DNA from 4 places in the Phyllobacterium sp. SL163 genome. Region 1 is predicted to be linked to each of the others. Evidence: predicted binding sites of a transcription regulator. Region 1 holds the regulator's gene; each other region holds the start of a gene.
What was found. Region 1 encodes PhoB, which activates phosphate uptake and scavenging genes when phosphate is short. Its sites were predicted from a motif close to TGTCATNNANCTGTCAT; they were not measured.
Positions count from the first base shown of each region.

Region 2: a site for PhoB is predicted at 3,027-3,043, ahead of ACP7B1_RS10635 (UDP-2,3-diacylglucosamine diphosphatase). Genes of this name have one in related genera too.
Region 3: a site for PhoB is predicted at 1,853-1,869, ahead of ACP7B1_RS15270 (esterase-like activity of phytase family protein). Genes of this name have one in related genera too.
Region 4: a site for PhoB is predicted at 2,008-2,024, ahead of ACP7B1_RS01245 (DUF2794 domain-containing protein). Genes of this name have one in related genera too.

Region 1 covers NZ_JAFCVE010000001.1:517,729-522,532, forward strand. Annotated here, with positions in the region: gene pstA (phosphate ABC transporter permease PstA) at 1-809, shown strand, start outside; gene pstB (phosphate ABC transporter ATP-binding protein PstB) at 876-1,649, shown strand; gene phoU (phosphate signaling complex protein PhoU) at 1,673-2,398, shown strand; gene phoB (phosphate regulon transcriptional regulator PhoB) at 2,419-3,105, shown strand; gene ACP7B1_RS02610 (VWA domain-containing protein) at 3,106-4,296, opposite strand; gene ACP7B1_RS02615 (AAA family ATPase) at 4,362-4,804, opposite strand, start outside.
Region 2 covers NZ_JAFCVE010000004.1:172,643-177,446, reverse strand. Annotated here, with positions in the region: gene ACP7B1_RS10645 (DUF2865 domain-containing protein) at 1-491, opposite strand, end outside; gene ACP7B1_RS10640 (NADP-dependent malic enzyme) at 584-2,881, opposite strand; gene ACP7B1_RS10635 (UDP-2,3-diacylglucosamine diphosphatase) at 3,109-3,930, shown strand; gene ACP7B1_RS10630 (glycosyltransferase family 4 protein) at 3,958-4,804, shown strand, end outside.
Region 3 covers NZ_JAFCVE010000006.1:238,055-242,858, forward strand. Annotated here, with positions in the region: gene ACP7B1_RS15260 (EAL domain-containing protein) at 1-122, shown strand, start outside; gene ACP7B1_RS15265 (CHAD domain-containing protein) at 119-1,726, opposite strand; gene ACP7B1_RS15270 (esterase-like activity of phytase family protein) at 2,029-3,462, shown strand; gene ACP7B1_RS15275 (histidine phosphatase family protein) at 3,573-4,091, shown strand; gene ACP7B1_RS15280 (hypothetical protein) at 4,243-4,437, shown strand; gene zwf (glucose-6-phosphate dehydrogenase) at 4,606-4,804, shown strand, end outside.
Region 4 covers NZ_JAFCVE010000001.1:251,180-255,983, reverse strand. Annotated here, with positions in the region: gene acnA (aconitate hydratase AcnA) at 1-677, shown strand, start outside; gene ACP7B1_RS01250 (DUF1223 domain-containing protein) at 885-1,655, shown strand; gene ACP7B1_RS01245 (DUF2794 domain-containing protein) at 2,052-2,423, shown strand; gene ACP7B1_RS01240 (N-acetyltransferase family protein) at 2,430-2,978, opposite strand; gene ACP7B1_RS01235 (Bax inhibitor-1/YccA family protein) at 3,078-3,854, opposite strand; gene ACP7B1_RS01230 (ABC transporter permease) at 4,046-4,804, opposite strand, start outside.

The DNA of each region.
Region 1 (4,804 bases):
TCGATCAGGCCAACCGCAAGGTATCGGACCGTCAGGTTGCCTGGATGAACACGCTGGCCAAGGAAGGCGCCATGGCGCAGCGCTTCAACAGCGGCCTGTTCACCTTCGGCGCATCGAGCCGTCCGGAAACGTCGGGTCTCGGTGTGGCCCTCATCGGCTCGCTCTACATGATGCTGATCGTTCTGTGCCTTTCCCTGCCCATCGGCGTGGCCGCATCGATCTATCTGGAAGAATACGCCAAGAAGAGCCGCCTGACAGACATCATCGAGGTCAACATCAACAATCTCGCCGCGGTTCCGTCCATCGTCTTCGGTCTGCTCGGGCTGGCCGTGTTCATCAATTTCTTCGGCCTGCCGCGCTCCGCATCGCTGGTCGGCGGCCTGGTGCTGACGCTGATGACGCTGCCGACGATCATCATCGCCACCCGTGCGGCCTTGCGCGCCGTGCCGCCATCCATCCGCTCGGCGGCACTGGGCATCGGTGCCTCGAAGACACAGATGGTGTTTCACCATGTGCTGCCGCTGGCCGCCCCCGGCATCCTGACTGGCACGATCATCGGCCTTGCCCACGCGCTGGGTGAAACAGCACCGCTGCTGCTCATCGGCATGGTGGCCTTCGTTGCCAACTATCCGGTCACGCCGCTTGATCCGTCAACCGCCCTGCCGGTGCAGATCTACATGTGGGCGAACGAAGCGGAGCGGGCCTTTGTCGAGCGCACATCCGGCGCTATCATCGTGCTGCTTCTGTTTCTTGCAGTCATGAATATCGGGGCCATCATTCTGCGTCGCCGCTTCGAGCGGCGCTGGTAGGTAAAACGGGAGCGAACAATGAATCTCATGACAGAACGATCTCTCGAAAAAGCGGTAAACGACAAAATGAGTGCACAGGTCAATACGATCAAAATGCAGGGCAAGGATGTCACCGTTCACTACGGTGAAAAGCAGGCCCTGTTCGGTGTCAGCCTCGATGTGCCTGAGAAGATGGTGACGGCGCTGATCGGCCCGTCCGGTTGCGGCAAGTCGACCTTCCTGCGCTCGCTGAACCGCATGAACGACACGATCGAAGGCTGCAAGATCGGCGGCAAGATCACGCTCGATGATGAGGATATCTACAATCCGAAAATCGACGTGGTCGAGCTGCGCGCCCGGGTCGGCATGGTTTTCCAGAAGCCCAATCCGTTCCCGAAGTCCATTTTCGAGAACGTGGCCTATGGCCCGCGCATCCATGGTCTTGCCAAGAACCGGCACGAGCTGGAGGAAATCGTCGAGAAGAGCCTGCGCCGCGCCAGCCTGTTCGACGAGGTAAAGGACCGCCTGCATGAAGCCGGCACCGGCCTTTCCGGCGGCCAGCAGCAGCGCCTGTGCATCGCCCGCGCCATTGCCGTCAGCCCGGAAGTCATCCTGATGGACGAACCATGCTCGGCGCTCGATCCGATTGCCACGGCAAAGGTCGAGGAGCTGATCGACGAACTGCGCCAGAACTACACCATCGTCATCGTCACCCATTCGATGCAGCAGGCGGCCCGCGTTTCGCAGCGCACCGCCATGTTCCATCTCGGAAATCTCGTCGAGGTGGGCGATACGGAAATGATGTTCACCAATCCGACGGAAAAGCGCACGCAGGACTACATCACCGGACGCTTCGGCTAATCACGGGAAACAGGGATAAGAATATGACCGAGTCGCAGCATACCGTCCGTTCCTATGACGACGAACTGAAGTTCCTGACGCACAAGATCGCCGAAATGGGCGGCCATGCCGAACGCATGGTCGAACAGGCCGTCACCGCCATGGTGAACTCCGACAACGCGCTGGCCCAGCGCGTCATTTCGGATGATCTCATCCTCGATGCCGGACAGCGCGAGATCGACGAAAAGGCCATCACCATCATCGGCAAGCGCCAGCCCATGGCGATCGATCTGCGTGAGATCATCGGCGCCATCCGCATTTCCTCCGACCTCGAACGGGTCGGCGACCTCGGCAAGAACATCGCCAAGCGGGTTGTCGCCGTCACCGATACACGCCAGACACTGTCGGTCTATCGCGGCCTGCAGACCATCGCGGAACTCGCCCTGACGCAGCTCAAGGACGTGCTCGACGCCTATGCGACACGCTCCGTGCAGCAGGTCAACATCGTGCGCGAGCGCGATGACGAAATCGATGCGCTGTATACCTCGCTGTTCCGCGAACTCCTGACCTACATGATGGAAGACCCGCGCAACATCTCTGCCTGCACGCACCTTCTCTTCTGCGCCAAGAACATCGAGCGCATCGGAGACCATGCGACGAACATTGCTGAAACGGTCTACTACATCGTGACGGGTGCCCAGCTTCCGGCCGAACGGCCCAAGGAAGACCAGACCCACAGCATCATCGTCGATGAAGCCAGACAGCCTTAAACAGAATCAGGATTCCAGCAATGGCGATCGCTCCCAAAATCACTGTTGTCGAAGACGAGGAAGCGCTCAGCGTCCTTCTCCGGTACAATCTTGAAGCCGAAGGCTATGTCGTCGAGACAATCGCACGCGGTGACGAGGCGGAAATTGCGCTGCGTGAAAAAGTGCCGGATCTGCTCATTCTCGACTGGATGCTGCCGGGCCTTTCCGGCATCGAACTCTGCCGCCGCCTGCGGGCACGGCGCGAGACGGAAATCCTGCCGATCATCATGCTGACGGCGCGCGGCGAAGAGAGCGAGCGGGTGCGCGGCCTTGCCACCGGCGCCGATGACTACATGGTCAAGCCGTTCTCCACCCCGGAACTGCTTGCCCGCATCAAGGCCATGCTGCGCCGGGTCAATCCGAGCCTGCTGTCGCATGTGCTCAGCTTCGGCGACCTGAAGCTCGACCGCGAGCAGCACCGCGTGTTCCGCAAGGAACGCGAGCTGAAGCTCGGGCCGACCGAATTCCGCCTGCTGGAATTCCTGATGCAGTCTCCCGGCCGGGTGTTCTCGCGCGGTCAGCTCCTGGACAATGTCTGGGGCGCTGACATCTATGTGGACGACCGTACCGTCGACGTGCATGTGGGGCGGCTGCGCAAGGCCATCAATATCGGCCGCTCGATCGATCCGATCCGCACCGTGCGCGGTGCTGGGTACTCGTTCGGGTAATCAGTGCCTGCGCGAGAGTTCGCGCGTCGCTCCTTCGATGCCCGCCAGGGTCATGGGATACATGCGATGCGCGAAAATCTTGCGGATCATCGCCGTCGAGGCGGTGTAGTCCCAGTACTGTTCCTTTGACGGATTGAGCCAGGCGGCGTTCTTCCAGTGGTCGAGCACCCGGCCGAGCCAGACCGCCCCGGCCTCCTGGTTCCAGTGTTCGACTGATCCGCCCGCATGGGAAACCTCGTAGGGCGCCATGGCGGCATCCCCGACGAAGATGACCTTGTAGTCCGGTCCGTATTTATGGATGAGATCGAGCGTCGGGATTTTTTCCGCGTGGCGGCGGCGGTTGTCCTTCCACACGCCCTCGTAGAGGCAATTGTGGAAGTAGAAATATTCCATGTGCTTGAATTCGGAGCGGACGGCGGAGAACAGTTCTTCTGCGATCCGGATATGTTCGTCCATGGAGCCGCCCACATCGAAGAACATCAGCAGCTTGACATGATTGCGCCGTTCGGGCCGCGTCTGGACATCGAGATAGCCGTGTTCGGCGGTTGACCTGATGGTGCCCGACAGGTCGAGCTCGTCATCGGCGCCTTCGCGCACCCAGCGGCGCAGCCGTTTGAGGGCAACCTTGATGTTGCGGGTGCCCAGCTCGACGCTGTCGTCGAAATTCCTGAATTCGCGCTTGTCCCACACCTTGACCGCACGGCGGTTGCGGCTTTCGTCCTGGCCGATGCGCACGCCTTCCGGATTGTAGCCATAGGCACCGAAGGGTGAGGTTCCGGCCGTGCCGATCCATTTCGAGCCGCCCTGATGCCGGCCCTTCTGCTCCTCAAGCCGCTGGCGCAGGATTTCCATCAGCTTGTCGAAACCGCCCAGTGCCTCGATCAGCTTTTTCTCTTCTTCGGTGAGGTGTTTTTCGGCCAGCCGGCGCAACCATTCCTCGGGCAGATTGGCAATGTCGATGCCGCTCTCGCCGCCGAGCAGTTCCAGCCCCTTGAACACGTGGCCGAAGACCTGATCGAAGCGGTCGAGATGGCGCTCGTCCTTCACCAGGGCGGAACGGGCGAGATAGTAGAACCCTTCCACATCATAGGTCACCAGCCCCGCATCCAGCCCCTCAAGCAACGTCAGATATTCCCGCAGCGATACGGGAATCTTGGCCGCCTTGAGCTCGAGGAAGAAGGGGAGGAACATTGTGGGACCCTTTTATTGCAAGCGATGAACGATGCCGGTTCTCTCGATGGGGCGGATGGCGAGCGTCATCCCTGCCTCCTCGCCATGAAGGCCAGCCGCTCGAACAGATGCACGTCCTGCTCGTTCTTCAGCAGGGCGCCGTGCAGTTTCGGCAAGGCGTTCTTCGGGTCGGCCCGCAAATCTTCCGGGGCGATGTCGTCGGCGACCAGCAGGCGGATCCAGTCCAGCGCTTCGGATGTCGACGGCTTCTTCTTCAGGCCGGGCACATCGCGGATCTCGTAGAACTGGGTGAGGGCGGCGCGCACGAGGTTCTGCTTGATGCCGGGATAGTGCACCTCGACGATCCGGGTCAGCGTCTCGACATCCGGGAAGCGGATATAGTGGAAGAAGCAGCGGCGCAGAAAGGCATCGGGCAGTTCCTTCTCGTTGTTGGAGGTGATGATGACGATGGGCCGGTGTATGGCGCGGATCGTTTCACCGGTTTCGTAGACGTGAAATTCGTTGCGGT
Region 2 (4,804 bases), on a different contig from region 1:
TTGGTCGAATGATAGAACAGTTTCGCGCCCGGGCATTGCGCCTGGCACTGCGCTTCGTCGCGGTGGAAATTCTCCGCGCCCGTCGCGTAGGAAATGGGGAAATAATAGCCGTCGCAGGTGCGCACGCAGAGCGTCTGATATTGTCCGCCGTAGACCGGCGCGGTGCTTTCCAGCGGCTCGTTTTCCAGCGGCCGCTGGCCTCCGAGGACTTCATAGGGGCGACGCCGGGGCTCCCCGTCGCGCGGTTCGACTTCGCGCGGCAAGACTTCGCGGTCAGGCTCGTAGGATGCCGAGCAATTGTTGGCGTCCATGGCAGCTTCCACCCGGTCGCGGCGCAGGTTCAGCTCATACTCGTCGGTGACGAAATCATTGTCGAGTTCGCGCAGACGCTGTTCCATGCGGCTGCAAACGTCCGACTGGGCCGCTGCCAGTTGTGTTGACAACAGCAGCGTGCCCATGGCGAGTGCCGCGAAGTGTATGAACCGTTTCATATGGTCTAGTCCTGCAAGATCATGCGCAGCCTACCTGGCTGACTGCGCCTGAACCATCCATGAACGTGCGGCAGCAATAAGACGGCAGCGCGCTATTCCAGGCGCTGTGACGCCTCAACCACGGCCAGAGCCGTCATGTTGACGATACCGCGCGATGTCACCGACGGCGTCAGAATATGCACAGGCTTGGCGGCGCCGAGCAGAATGGGCCCGACATGCAGTGCGTCGGTGACCGTCTTTACGACGTTGAGCGTGATGTTGGCCGCATCGAGATTGGGGAAGACCAGAAGGTTGGCTTCGCCGCTCAAACGGGAATGCGGCAGCACACGTTCGCGCAGGATTTCCGACAGGGCGGAATCGCCATGCATTTCGCCATCCTGTTCCAGGTCCGGTGCCTTGGAGCGCAGGATTTCCGAAGCGGCGCGCATCTTGGCGGCACTTTCGGAATCGCGCGAACCGAAGTTGGAGTGCGAGAGCAGGGCGGCCTTGGGCTCGATGCCGAAGCGGCGGATTTCGTTGGCGGCCAGAACCGTCTTTTCCGCAATCTCTTCGGCTGTCGGATCGATGCTGACATAGGTATCGGTCAGGAACAGCACACCGCGCTGTGAAATCAAAAGGCTGAGTGCGGAGAAATTGCGGATGCCTTCGAGCTTGCCGATGATCTGGTCGACATTGCGCAGATGGCGCTCGAACCGGCCTTCCAGACCGCAGATCATGGCATCGGCTTCGCCGCGCATGATGGCCAGCGCTGCAATCACCGTGCCGCTGGCGCGGACCATGGTGCGTGCGACTTCCGGCGTGGTGCCGCGCCGGCCGGTCAGGTTCACCAGAAGGTCGACATAGTCGCGGTAGCGCGGATCGTCTTCCGGATTGATGATGTCAAAATCGGTGCCGAGCTTGATCTTCAGGCCATAGCGCTTGAGACGTGTCTCGATGACCTGCGGGCGGCCGATCAGCGTCGGGATCGCCGTGCCTTCCTCAAGCACCACCTGTGCCGCGCGCAGAACCCGCTCGTCTTCGCCGTCGGAATAGATCACCCGTTTCTTCTCGGCAGTCCGCGCTGCGGTGAAGATCGGCTTCATGATCAGGCCGGAGCGGAAGACAAAGCGGTTCAGCTTGTCGAGATAGACCTCGAAATCCTCGATGGGGCGGTCGGCAACGCCGGTTTCCATGGCCGCCTTGGCCACTGCCGGCGCGATGCGCAGGATCAGGCGCGGATCGAACGGCGAGGGAATGAGATAATTGGGGCCGAAGGTCGGCGTTTCGCCGGAATAGGCGCGAGCCGCCACATCCGATGGCTCCTCGCGGGCGAGCGCCGCGATGGCCTTGACCGCCGCCATCTTCATTTCCTCATTGATCGCCCGTGCGCCGCAATCCAGCGCGCCGCGGAAAATATAGGGGAAGCAGAGGACGTTGTTGACCTGGTTGGGGAAATCGGAACGTCCTGTGCAGATCATGGCGTCGGGGCGTGCGGCGCGTGCGTCTTCCGGCATGATTTCCGGATTGGGATTTGCCAGCGCCATGATCAGCGGGTTCGGCGCCATCTGCTTCAAAAGTTCCGGCTTCAGGACACCTGCCGCGGACAGGCCGAGGAACACGTCGGCACCGCCGATGACATCGGCCAGCACGCGCGCATCGGTCTTCTGGGCATAGACGGATTTCCAGCGGTCCATCAGCGTGTTGCGTCCGTCATAGACGACGCCGTCGAGATCGCAGACCCAGATGTTCTTGCGGTTGGCGCCGAGCTTGACCAGAAGGTTGAGGCAGGCGAGCGCTGCCGCACCGGCGCCGGACGCCACGATCTTGACCTTGGACAGATCCTTGCCGGCCAGCTCCATGCCGTTGAGGATGGCAGCGGCGACGATGATCGCCGTGCCGTGCTGGTCGTCATGGAACACCGGAATGTTCATCTTGGAACGGAGGATTTCCTCCACGTCAAAGCATTCCGGCGCCTTGATGTCCTCGAGGTTGATGCCGCCAAAGGTGGGTTCGAGCGCGGCAACGACATCGACGATCTTGTTGATCTCCTGCGCGTCGATCTCGATGTCGAAGACGTCGATGTCGGCGAATTTCTTGAAGAGAACCGCTTTGCCTTCCATCACCGGCTTGGAGGCGAGGGGGCCGATATTGCCAAGGCCAAGGACGGCAGTGCCGTTGGAGATGACGGCGACGAGATTGGCGCGGCTGGTATAATCGGCGGCTGTAGCGGGGTTTTCATGAATGGCCAGGCAGGGCGCGGCGACACCGGGGGAATAGGCAAGGGCAAGATCGCGCTGATTTCCAAGCGGCTTCGTCGCCTGGATTTCCAGTTTACCCGGCTGAGGAAAGCGGTGGTAAAACAGGGCGCTTTCTTCGAGGTCGGACTGGTTGGGCGAATTGTCCTTGGCCATGGATAATATCCTCCGGAAATTGGCTGGTCGCAACTTGGGATTTGCGATTCAATCTTTTTAGCATGCATAAATGACACGAAGAGCCATAAATGAAGTCCATTTTGTTACAAGTGTTTATCGCAGGAAACCATAGACTTTTTAGCGGCGTCATAAGACTGTGACATGAATCAGGTTTCTGTCAGACCAGAGGTACCGATGCGTACCGGCGCTGAACGGAGATCAGCCTCATGGTTGAGCCAGAGACACGTAAGTTTCGCACGCTCTTTTTGTCCGATGTGCATCTTGGTTCCAAAGGCGCCAAGGCGACCTTCCTCCTGGACTTTCTGAAGTATCACGATGCGGATACGATCTATCTGGTCGGCGATATCGTTGATGGATGGCGTCTGCGCCGCAGCTGGCACTGGCCGCAGGAGCACAACGACATCGTGCAGAAACTCCTGCGCAAGAGCCGCAAGGGCGCGCGCATCCTCTACATCGCCGGCAACCACGATGAATTCCTGCGCGATTTCCAAGGCACGCATTTCGGCGGTATCGAGGTCATGGACCGCACGATGCACGAAACGGCTGACGGCCGTAAATTTCTCGTGATCCACGGCGACCAGTTCGACGTCGTCGTGCGCAATGCCCGCCACATCGCCTATCTCGGCGACTGGGCCTATGATGCGGCGCTGGCCATCAACACCATCATGAACAAGGTGCGGCGCATGCTCGGGCTGCGCTACTGGTCGTTCTCCGCCTGGGCGAAATTCCGGGTGAAGAAGGCCGTCAACTTCATCGGTTCCTTCCAGACTGTCGTTTCCGACGAGGCCCGGCGCATCGGCGCCGACGGCGTCATCTGCGGCCATATCCACCACGCCACCATCGAAGAAATCGACGGCATCGAATACATCAACACCGGCGACTGGGTTGAAAGCTGCACCGCCATTGTCGAACATCATGACGGCAAGATGGAACTCATCTCCTGGACGCATCTGATCGGGGAGAAGGCGGGCTTTGCGCCTGTCGTCAAACTCGAGGACAAGCGTCCCAAGGCGGCGAATGCAGCCTGAATGGCGTCTCCTGCAGAGATCGATCCGATGAAGCGGCTGGTCATCGTCTCCGATGCCTGGCATCCGCAGGTCAATGGCGTGGTGCGCACCCTGACCCAATTGCGCGAGCAGATGGAGGCGCGGGGCGTCGAGGTGACGATCATCTCACCCGCGGACTATCCTTCGGCGCCATGCCCCACCTATCCGGAAATCCGCCTGGCATTGACCTATCCTGCGGCGGTGAAAGCCCGGATCGAGGCGCTGCAGCCCGCCTTCGTGCATATCGCCACGGAAGGCCCGCTCGGCATCATGGCGCGGCGCGCCTGCCTGAAGAACAAGTGGCGCTTTACCACCAGCTTTCATACGCGTTTTCCCGAATATCTGCGCGAGCGCCTGCCCATTCCGCTGGCCTGGACCTACGGCTTTCTGCGCCGGTTCCACAATGCCGCCGAGACCTGCCTTGTCCCGACGCAGTCCATCTACGAGGAACTGACCGAGCGCGGCTTCGACACGCTGCGCGTGTGGACGCGCGGTGTCGACCGCGATCTGTTCCGGCCGCAGGCGGATGTCGATCTTGGTCTCGCGCATCCCGTCTTTCTCTGCGTCGGCCGCGTTGCGCCGGAAAAGAATCTTGAAGCCTTTCTGGCGCTGGATCTGCCGGGAACAAAACTTGTCGTCGGCGACGGGCCGGATATGGATGAGCTGAAGCGCAAATTTCCCGACGCCGTGTTCGCCGGCAAGAAGGAGGGCGAGGAACTCGCCCGCCACTATGCGGGTGCCGATGTGTTTGTTTTTCCCAGTCGCACCGACACGTTCGGCCTGGTGCTGCTGGAGGCGATTGCCTGCGGGCTGCCGGTCGCGGCCTATCCGGTGGCCGGCCCGAAGGATGTCATCG
Region 3 (4,804 bases), on a different contig from region 1:
AGACAGCCACGCAGCGGGACTACTTCGCCGGACTGCAAACGCCGATCGACGGTCAGGGATGGTTTTACAGCAAGCCGGTCAGTGCCGCCGCGCTGCAGGAACTGGTGCAGGAAAAGTTCTAGGGCCGCGGAGCCCAGAACGGCGCGGTGTCCTTGAACGCGCGCCATCTGCCGATCAGCTGTTCGCCGCCCGCCGCCTGGCGGTGCCCCTGCCAGCCGATGATGGCCCCGACGGCCCGGTTTGCCTCCGCGCCGAGGGAATCATGGTCGAGCGTATCCATGAGTTCATGCGCGCTCTTGATGTCGTTCGCCTCGCCCAGAAGGTCCTGCAGCCGCGACAGACGCTTCAGGTATTTTGCGGTCACCGGCCGGCTGGAATAGAGCGGCAGAAAAAACTCCGCGGCATAGCGCAAGCGCTTCAGGCCAAGGCGCAGCCGATGGCGCGCATCGGCGTGAAGATGGCGAAAGCCGTGCCCCCGTCTGCGGACCTGCCGTTCTATCCGGTCCAGCACCCGCGCCGCAAACTGCCCCAGCGGCTCGGTCAGGATGCGCAAATCCTCGCTGGCAATATCGTTGCGCCAGCTCCTCTGTTCGATCACCAGCCCCAGGGACAACAGGAACCGGTTGGTCCTGGGATCGCCGATGATATGCCGGACGGTCTGGTAGGCCTGATCGTGGGAGGACATGCATGCCGCACGGAAGGCGGATATATTGATGTGCGGCAGGTTGGCTTCCTCAATCTCCGCCAGGGTCGAATGCAGGAAAACGTCCCAGTTTCGGGCGGGACCCAGCGCCTGCCCGAACAGTTTTGCCTCGGTGCTGAGGTTCTCCAGCGACGGCGCCTGCAACTCACGGCAGAGAAAATGCAGCGCCACGCGCAATCGCCGGAGCGCGACGCGCAACTGGTGGACGCCTTCCGGCTCCTGCCCGGTTTGACTGGCGCTAAGATTGGCCACGATCTGCTGCTGGCAATTGGTCAGAAGCTTGGCAATCGCCTCATCGACCGTATCAGACCTGACGAAGCCGGACGGTGCCGCCTTGACCGCCGATGGTTCATCGCCAAGCGCCAGCGCATACCCCCGCGCCGATTTGCTCTGCGTTTCCAGGCAAAGCGGCGCAACGTCCATCAGATTGAGACCGAACTGATAGAGCGCCGCGACTTTCCCCTGCTTCAGCTCAAGTTCGACTTCCGACAGCGGCACGCGCGACGCGCCGAATTCAATGACGCCGTCATCGAGCGCAAGTTCGATCCGGGCATCCTGATGGTCGAGCATCAGCAGATGCCGCCGGACCCTGGTCGCAAAAACCGGTGCCAGCTCATCCGCCGTCATTCCGTCCAAAGGCGCGCCGATGTCGGCAAGCGGCAGCAGAGCAAGGTCGGGCGCCATGCCGCTCACCACCGTCTCCCACTCATTGCGTTGCAGAGAACCGTGATCTGCTGCCCGCTTGACCGTCTGCACATGTTGACGGCCCTCACGCCGGACACGCAGCGACAATCCCGCCGCAAACAGCCGGTGATCTGAGGTGTCGTAATAGGTGGCATCAAGCCGCCGGATCAAGCCCTTGTTGCGGGCGGCCTGCTGAACCGCTGCGGAGGCGCGAATTTCATCGAGCATGCCCACGGGTGCCCGCAGCTTCAGCTCAATCTCGACAGGGGCACGCGGCGGAACGGCAGCAGTCCCGACGCCCGCACCGTCCTCTGTTGCGTGAACCGAAACTCCAGCCATTCCCCGCTCCCGTCGATCATCCCGTTGTACGGACTATACTATCGCGTGTGCGCCGTCTTGGTAGCGCAAATATTGTTGAGCCGGGTTGCCCGGCTGATGACCAGCGGGACCCAAGGCCATAGCCGCTGTCATGCGCGTATTACATTCCGGTTCTAGACCCTACCGGAAAGGTCTCCTTGCGCGATTCCGGGGGGCGGTCTCTTCCCAAGATCGACCCCGAGACCACCCGCCACACTGTCTTGTCAAAGGATTTTTCCATGCGCCATCTGCCGTCAATCCTGTTGCGGTTGCTTGCAACCTCCATGGCCATACTTCCGGCCGCAGCCTTTGCCGATAATTCGGTTGCGATCAGCGGCGCAACGCTCGTCAACAAGGGGCTGGTCGGCGTTGGACGAATTCCGGCCAATCAGCGCGACAAATTCGGTGAAACCTTCGGTTCCGGCTCGGGCATGGCGATGAACCCGGCCGACTGGAGCCGCGATGGCAACAGCTACAAGGGCACGATGCTGCTCCTGCCCGACCGCGGTTACAATGTGGCGGGTACAACCGACTACCGCCCCCGCCTCAACATGCTGTCGATCCGGTTCACGCCGGTGGCGCCCGGCGCAACACCGTCCGCCGACAAGCAGCAGAGCGGCGTCGAGGCTGCACTCACCGACACGTTGCTGCTGGTGGATAATAAGGGCGCCGATACAACCGGCCTCGACCCGCAGTCCGATGTTCGCGCCGCTGCCGGGGATTTTCCCATGCTGCCGCAGGCCGTCAATGGCAAGATATCCCTGGACAATGAGGCAATCGTCCGCCTCGCCGACGGCACGATGTTCATCAGCGACGAGTATGGACCGAATATTTACCGCTTTTCCGCCGAAGGCCGCATGATGTCGGCAACCCAGCCTCCGGCAGCGCTGGTTCCCATGCGCCATGGCAAGGCGAATTTCTCCTCCAACAATCCGGGGCCCGGCGCTCAGGCGCCCGATCCGAAGGATCCCGATACCGGCCGCCAGAACAATCAGGGCCTGGAAGGCATGGCACTGACGCCCGACGGCAAGTTCCTGATCGCCGTTCTCCAGTCGGCCGCCCGGCAGGATGGTGGCGATTCCAGTTCGACCCGCCAGAACACCCGCGCCCTCATCTATGACGCAGCCGATCCGGCCCATCTGAAGCTGGTGCATGAATATGTCGTGCCGCTTCCCGTCTTCACCAATGCCAAGGGCAAGAAGGCTGTGGCAGCGCAGAGCGAGATCGTGGCTTTGTCGGACAAGGCATTTCTGATGCTGGCACGCGACAGCGGCAACGGTTATGGCCTTGACGGCGACACGTCGCTCTACCGCAACATCACCGTCGTCGACACCTCGGCGGCCACCGATATCGCCGGAAGCGCCTTCGATGCCGACAAGGCCGTTGCACCCAAGGGCATCGTCGACCCTTCGATTACTCCGGCAACATTGACCCCCTTCATTGATATCAATGACAATGCGAACCTGTCGCGCTTCGGCCTGCATAACGGTGCGCCCAATGACCGCAACAACCTGTCGGAAAAATGGGAAGCTATGGCACTTGTCAGCGTCCTCGATCCCAAGCTGCCGGACGACTATTTCCTGTTCGTCGGCAACGACAATGACTTCCTGACCCAGGACGGCTTTCAGGTCGGCGCGAGCTACAAGGCCGAGGGCGGTGCCGATGTCGACACCATGTTCCAGGTGTTTCAGGTCACCATTCCCGGACTGCACAAGTAATCCGTTCGGCATATCATCGGAGAGGATTGCCCTCTCCGATGATACCAGCCTCCATGCATTCCCGTTCATGTTATATGATCGGGTGAGCTAAGTGCCATGGAGCAAAACAGATGCTGCGACTTCTCCTGTTTCGCCATGCCAAATCGGACTGGCCGGATGGTGTTGACGACCACGACCGCCCGCTTGCCGAACGCGGCCGCCGGGCCGGCCCCATGATGGCAGGATATATGACCGGAGAAGGACTCATACCGGATCTCGCCCTTGTCTCCACGGCACGACGGACACGGGAGACATGGGAACTGCTGCGTCCCGTCATCGGAGACGGCATACGCTGGCGGGAGGAGCCGCGGATCTACGAGGCGCCCGCACGGGTGATACTGGATGTTATCAGGGCGGTGGAGCCGGGGATCGGGACATTGCTGGTTGTCGGCCATAATCCGGGGTTGCACGATGCAGCCCTTCGGCTCGCCGGTAGGGGACGGGAGGCCGATCTCACCCGCCTCCAGCAGAAATACCCCACGGCGGGGCTAGCCGTCATCGATTTCATCGCCGGGCGCTGGTCCGATCTTGCCGATCAATCCGGGGAACTGGAGCGTTTTGTGACACCGAGGACGGTCGGCCATGGGTGAGGCCATTCGCCCAAACCCCGATTCCACGGGCGTTCATGCGCCAAAATAGCTGCACTGAGGCAGTCATTTCAACTTTCAGCTGTTGATTATGACAACCATTTTTCGAATATGTGACAGGACCATTCACTGCAAACCGCGATTGGACGTCAGGATGCGCCTTAGAGAACTTCAGGAAATCAGGTACGAAGAGGAAACCGCCAACCTCAAGCTTTCGGGTCTCAACCCGTTCAAGGAAGCCAAGAGCGTCAACATTTCCATCGACAATCCCGAAGCATTCCTCAATGCGATCAAGACTGCGCTTTCGGACCCTGACGGCAAGCCCATCAAATTCGGCAAGGGCAAATAGGCCCCCACGCGCATCACAAAACAGCTTCCCCTGGCGGATGAAATCGTGGCAAGCCAGCAAGATAATGCTTGCCACGCCGCGCGTTATTCCGTTCATTCTCGGAACGAACCGGCCAAGAGCCTCACGCGCTAACCACCATGTGCCCAGTGTTGAACCAAAGGAGCTCCCGTGACTGAACCGACCATCGCGCCCGCTCCGCCCGTCACTCTGGTCATCTTCGGCGCAACGGGCGATCTGACGCGGCGGCTGCTCGTTCCCACCGTCCTCAACATGACGCAGAGTGGTCTCGTGAGCGACAGCCTGCAGATCCTTGGCATCGGCATTGAACCTGGCGATGACGAAATGCTGCGCGCCAAGCTTGAGGATT
Region 4 (4,804 bases), 270 kb from region 1:
GCGACAAGATCACCACCGACCATATTTCTCCGGCCGGCTCGATCAAGGCAGCCTCGCCTGCCGGCAAGTACCTGACCGATCATGGTGTGGCACCCCTGGACTTCAACCAGTACGGCACGCGTCGCGGCAATCATGAAGTGATGATGCGTGGCACCTTCGCCAACATCCGCATCCGCAACCACATGCTTGGCGAAAATGGCCGCGAAGGCGGTTACACGATCCATTACCCCTCGAAAGAGGAAATGCCGATCTATGATGCCGCCATGCAGTACCGCAGCGAGAATGTCCCGCTGGTCATCTTTGCCGGTATCGAATACGGCAATGGTTCATCACGTGACTGGGCGGCCAAGGGCACGAACCTTCTCGGCGTTCGCGCTGTGATTTCCCAGTCCTTCGAGCGCATCCATCGTTCGAATCTCGTCGGAATGGGCATCGTCCCCTTCGTGCTGGAAGAGGGTACGAGCTGGCAGTCGCTTGGCCTGAAGGGCGATGAGACAGTTTCCATCGAAGGTCTTGCCACGATCCAGCCGCGCCAGAAGACCCATGCCACGGTGACGTTCGCCGATGGCACGGTCAAGCAGGTACCGCTGATCTGCCGTATCGATACAATCGATGAGCTGGAGTACCTCAAGAACGGCGGCATCCTGCAGTACGTGCTGCGCGATCTCGCCGCTTAAAGCAGCGAAAAGCTCTGAAATCGGAGACCGCCGGTTGCCCGGCGGTCTTTTTTTCGCGATTTCGCCAATAATTATATGGTTTTGCCTGTAAACGTGATCGAATTCACCTCAAAGTGACTTCCTCTTGATAAAACGCATCCCTATCAATTGTCTGGCAATCGCTCTCATACAAGATCAAAGAAAAATTCGGGAAGAAAGCTCGTACCCTTGACCCTGCGCACCCTGCTCAAAGCCATTCTGATCGCCTGCCCGCTCCTTGCAGCGGCGGGGTTCACGTGGCCGGTTTATGCCGGGAGCATCGGCACGAAACCGGATGGCGTGGTTGAGCTTTATACCTCGCAGGGCTGCGGCTCATGCCCACCTGCCGACGCCGTCCTCAAGCAGCTGGTCGCGGAAGGGAAAGTCGTCGCACTCGCCTTCCATGTTGACTATTGGGATTATCGCGGGTGGGTGGACAATCTCGCCCTGCCGGAAAATACCGCCCGGCAGAATGCCTATCGCAAGGCACTTGGACTGACAGGTGTTTACACACCGCAGGCAATCCTCAATGGCCGCGAGCATGTAAATGGTCAGGACGGCGCTAAAATCCGGCGCCGAATCGATGAGATGCGCAATGGTGATTCTGGCCTGACAATTCCCGTATCGATCGAAAAAACCTCTCCGGATCGCCTGGTCATCAATATTGGTGAGGGGGCCGCCGCAAAAAATCCTGTGCGCGTTCTTCTTGCCTATTTCAACAAGGAAACCATTGTTTCCATACCCGATGGCGAGAACGGCGGGCGCAATGTCAGCTACGCCAACAGCGTTCGCGCAATGGAAACGGTTGGCATGTGGGATGGCAAATCGCAGAAGATCGAAATTCCGCTGACCGAGATTGCCAGCAAGAAGGCTTCCGGCTGCGCCGTCCTGTTGCAGGAAATGCTTGGTGAAGGCAAACCGGGGCCCATCATTGGCGCCTCGATCATGACAAAGCCCTGATTTTAAAGAGCATTTCTGCAGACAAGAAAAAAGGCTGGTAAAACCAGCCTGAAGTCTTGGGGCTTGTTGCCATTGAGAGACTGAATGGTTCGGCCAGAACAGCCCGTTTGGGCGGGGGGCTTTGGGGTATCGGGCCGCTCAAGACCGAACCGTCTCAGACAACGGGCTGAAGGTGGGTCTGAAATCCGGCGGCAATGCGAGTGCAACATGGCGAAACTGTGGCCAGACATCACCAATGGAAACAGGGCGTATTCCTTTGTGAAAGGCACAGCAGCAGCGACATTTTTGCGTTCAATTGCGCGTGCCCTGACACTTACAGGCTTGTAAATGCGGGCCGAACAGGTCACCCTTCTGTCATCCAGTTGTCATACGGCAAATCTAAGGGCGGATTGATTGATGGACAGCAATGCAGGTGGCGACGAATCGCAACAGCAGGCGAAACTCATTTCACTCTCCGGCGCACGTGATCTCCCCGTTACATTCAATCGGCGGGAACTTGATCAAATCCTCAGAATATACGGCTTCATGGTTTCAGCAGGCGAATGGCGCGATTATGCTATTGACCACCTGAACGACCGGGCTGTGTTTTCTGTGTTTCGCCGAACCAGTGAAGTGCCGATGTTCCGGATCGAGAAAAATCCGCGGCTGGCCCGCAAGCAAGGCGCCTATAGCGTAATTGCCGCGAGCGGTCTTATTCTCAAGCGCGGCACGGAACTCGACAGGGTACTCAGGATCTTCGACAAATCGCTGCAGGTTGTGCGGAGCTAAAGCTGCTCAGCCTCTTAAAGGTGCCGGCCCCGGGAGGGTCGTGGTCCCGCCATTCATGTCAAGCTGCATGAGAACCGTATCCAGCCAGCGGCCATGCTTGAAACCCGATCCTTCAATGGTGCCGCAATGCCTGAAACCGCAACTGGCATGCAGGCGCACCGACGCTGACGCAGCGTGACCATCGCCAATAACAGCGATGAACTGGCGAAATCCAAGCGCTGCGCAATCGATGATCAAGCGTCGAAGCAGGGCTTTGCCCATGCCTTTGCCCTTGGCTTGCGGCGCAATGTAGATCGAATCCTCGACACTCCACCAATAGGCCGGGCGGGTACGGAAATAACTGGCATAGGCGTAGCCGCTCACGATGCCGTCCATCTCTGCCACGCTGTAGGGGAAACCATCACTGGTGATCATATGGAACCGCTTGGTCATCTCCGCCAGCGCGGGCGGCTCGATCTCGTAGGTGGCCGTACCATGCAGAACCGCATCGCGATAGATTGCAGTGATAGCGGGCAGGTCAGCGGGCTGTGCCGGGCGGATATGAATGCTGGTCATGACCGCAATCGATCGCAAAAATACCGGATGAATGCAATGCCGCCAAGAAAAAGGGCAGCGTTTCCGCTGCCCTTTTTCACTCGTTCATAACGTCCAGGATCAGTTGCGGTTGCCGAGGAACTGCAACAGGAACATGAACATGTTGATGAAGTCGAGATAGAGGCGCAACGCACCCATGATCGCCTTGCGGCCATAGGTGTCCGAGCTGTCGCCTTCATAGTACATTTCCTTGATGCTCTGGGTGTCATAGGCCGTCAGACCTGCAAAGACCAGAACGCCGATCGCAGAGATTGCAAACTGCAAAGCACTGGACTGCAGGAAGATGTTGACCAAACCGGCAAGGAGAATGCCGATCAGACCCATGAACAGGAACGAACCCATTCCGGAGAGATCGCGCTTCGTCGCGTAGCCGTAGAGTGACAGCGCACCAAAGGATGCGGCGGTGATGAAGAATGTCTGCACGATGCTTCCCGACGTATAGACAAGGAAGATCGACGACAGAGAAACACCGACGAGCGCTGCATAAACCCAGAAGGTTGTCTGGGCCGCCGAAACGCTCATTTTCTCAATGCGGAAGCTCAAAAAGAACACTGCGGCGAGCGGTGCGAGCATAACAACCCAACGCAGGGGCGAGCCGTAAAGCGCCACGCCAAGGCTGGTCAGCATCTTGCCATTCGGCAATTGAGCGACCGCGAGCGATGCATCATTGGTGGTTGCGAGATAAACAATTGCAAGCGCGGCAAGACCGGTCACTGCGAGACCGATCCCCATCAGATTGTAGACCTTCAGCATGTAGCTGCGTAGACCTTGATCGATCCCCGCGTCCACACGCACTCCGGCCGATGTACGGGCCTGGATGTTGCGATAGTCAGCCATGGTTTTCCTCATTGCTTCGTCCCGTCGGGTGTCGGGGGTTATTCCCAGGCGCCGCTGGCGGGACCCCAGCATGCCTTGCGATGAATTATGGGGATTCAGCAGGGCGATAACAAGACCTGTTTTACTCAAGATCGCGTGTTTGGCGGGCAAATGCGGGCAAAACGCTCGCATATTACGCTTTTTTAACGATTTCAGAGGTTTCGCAGGATCGGAGCCGCCTTTTGACCAAGGATTCTCCAGGTTCCCGCAAGGCCAAATCCGACGGTGAGAACCAGCGCCAGGACCAGCGTGGAAACCGCCACTTCCGGCTGGAATGATGCGGGCAGTTTCATCACCCGCACAACCACATACCAGGCCGCCAATCCGCCCGCCAGGAGCGCGAAAGTCGCTGTCGCCAGCCCCAGGATGACATATTCGTAGCTGAACGCCTTGATCAGAGTGCGCCGCGTGGCGCCAAGAGTTTTCAGGACCACCGCGTCATGCACGCGGGCGCGGTTGCCGGCCGCAAGCGCGCCGCCGAGCACAAGGATGGAGGCGATCAGAGCCACCGACGCCGCGGCGCGGATCGCAACCGCCAGCTGTCCGACCAGTTCATTGGCAATGCTAATGGCATCCTTCACCCGCACGGACGTGACGGCAGGAAAAGCCCGGGTCACATCACGCATGACCGTGGCCTCTTCCTGTGTTGTCGCAGAGGGATCGGTGAGCGTGGCAAGCCAGGCATGCGGGGCACCGGCAAAAGCATTGGGCGAGAACACCATGACGAAATTGATCGCAAGCGATTCCCACTCCACTTGCCGGAAATTGGCAATGCGCGCCGTGATATTGCGGCCGAGCGCATTGACAGTGACCGTATCGCCAAGCTTGAGGCCAAGGTTACGCGCCTCCTCGGCCGAGAAGGACACAAGCGGCTCGCCGGTGTAACCCTCCGGCCACCAGGTACCCGCCGT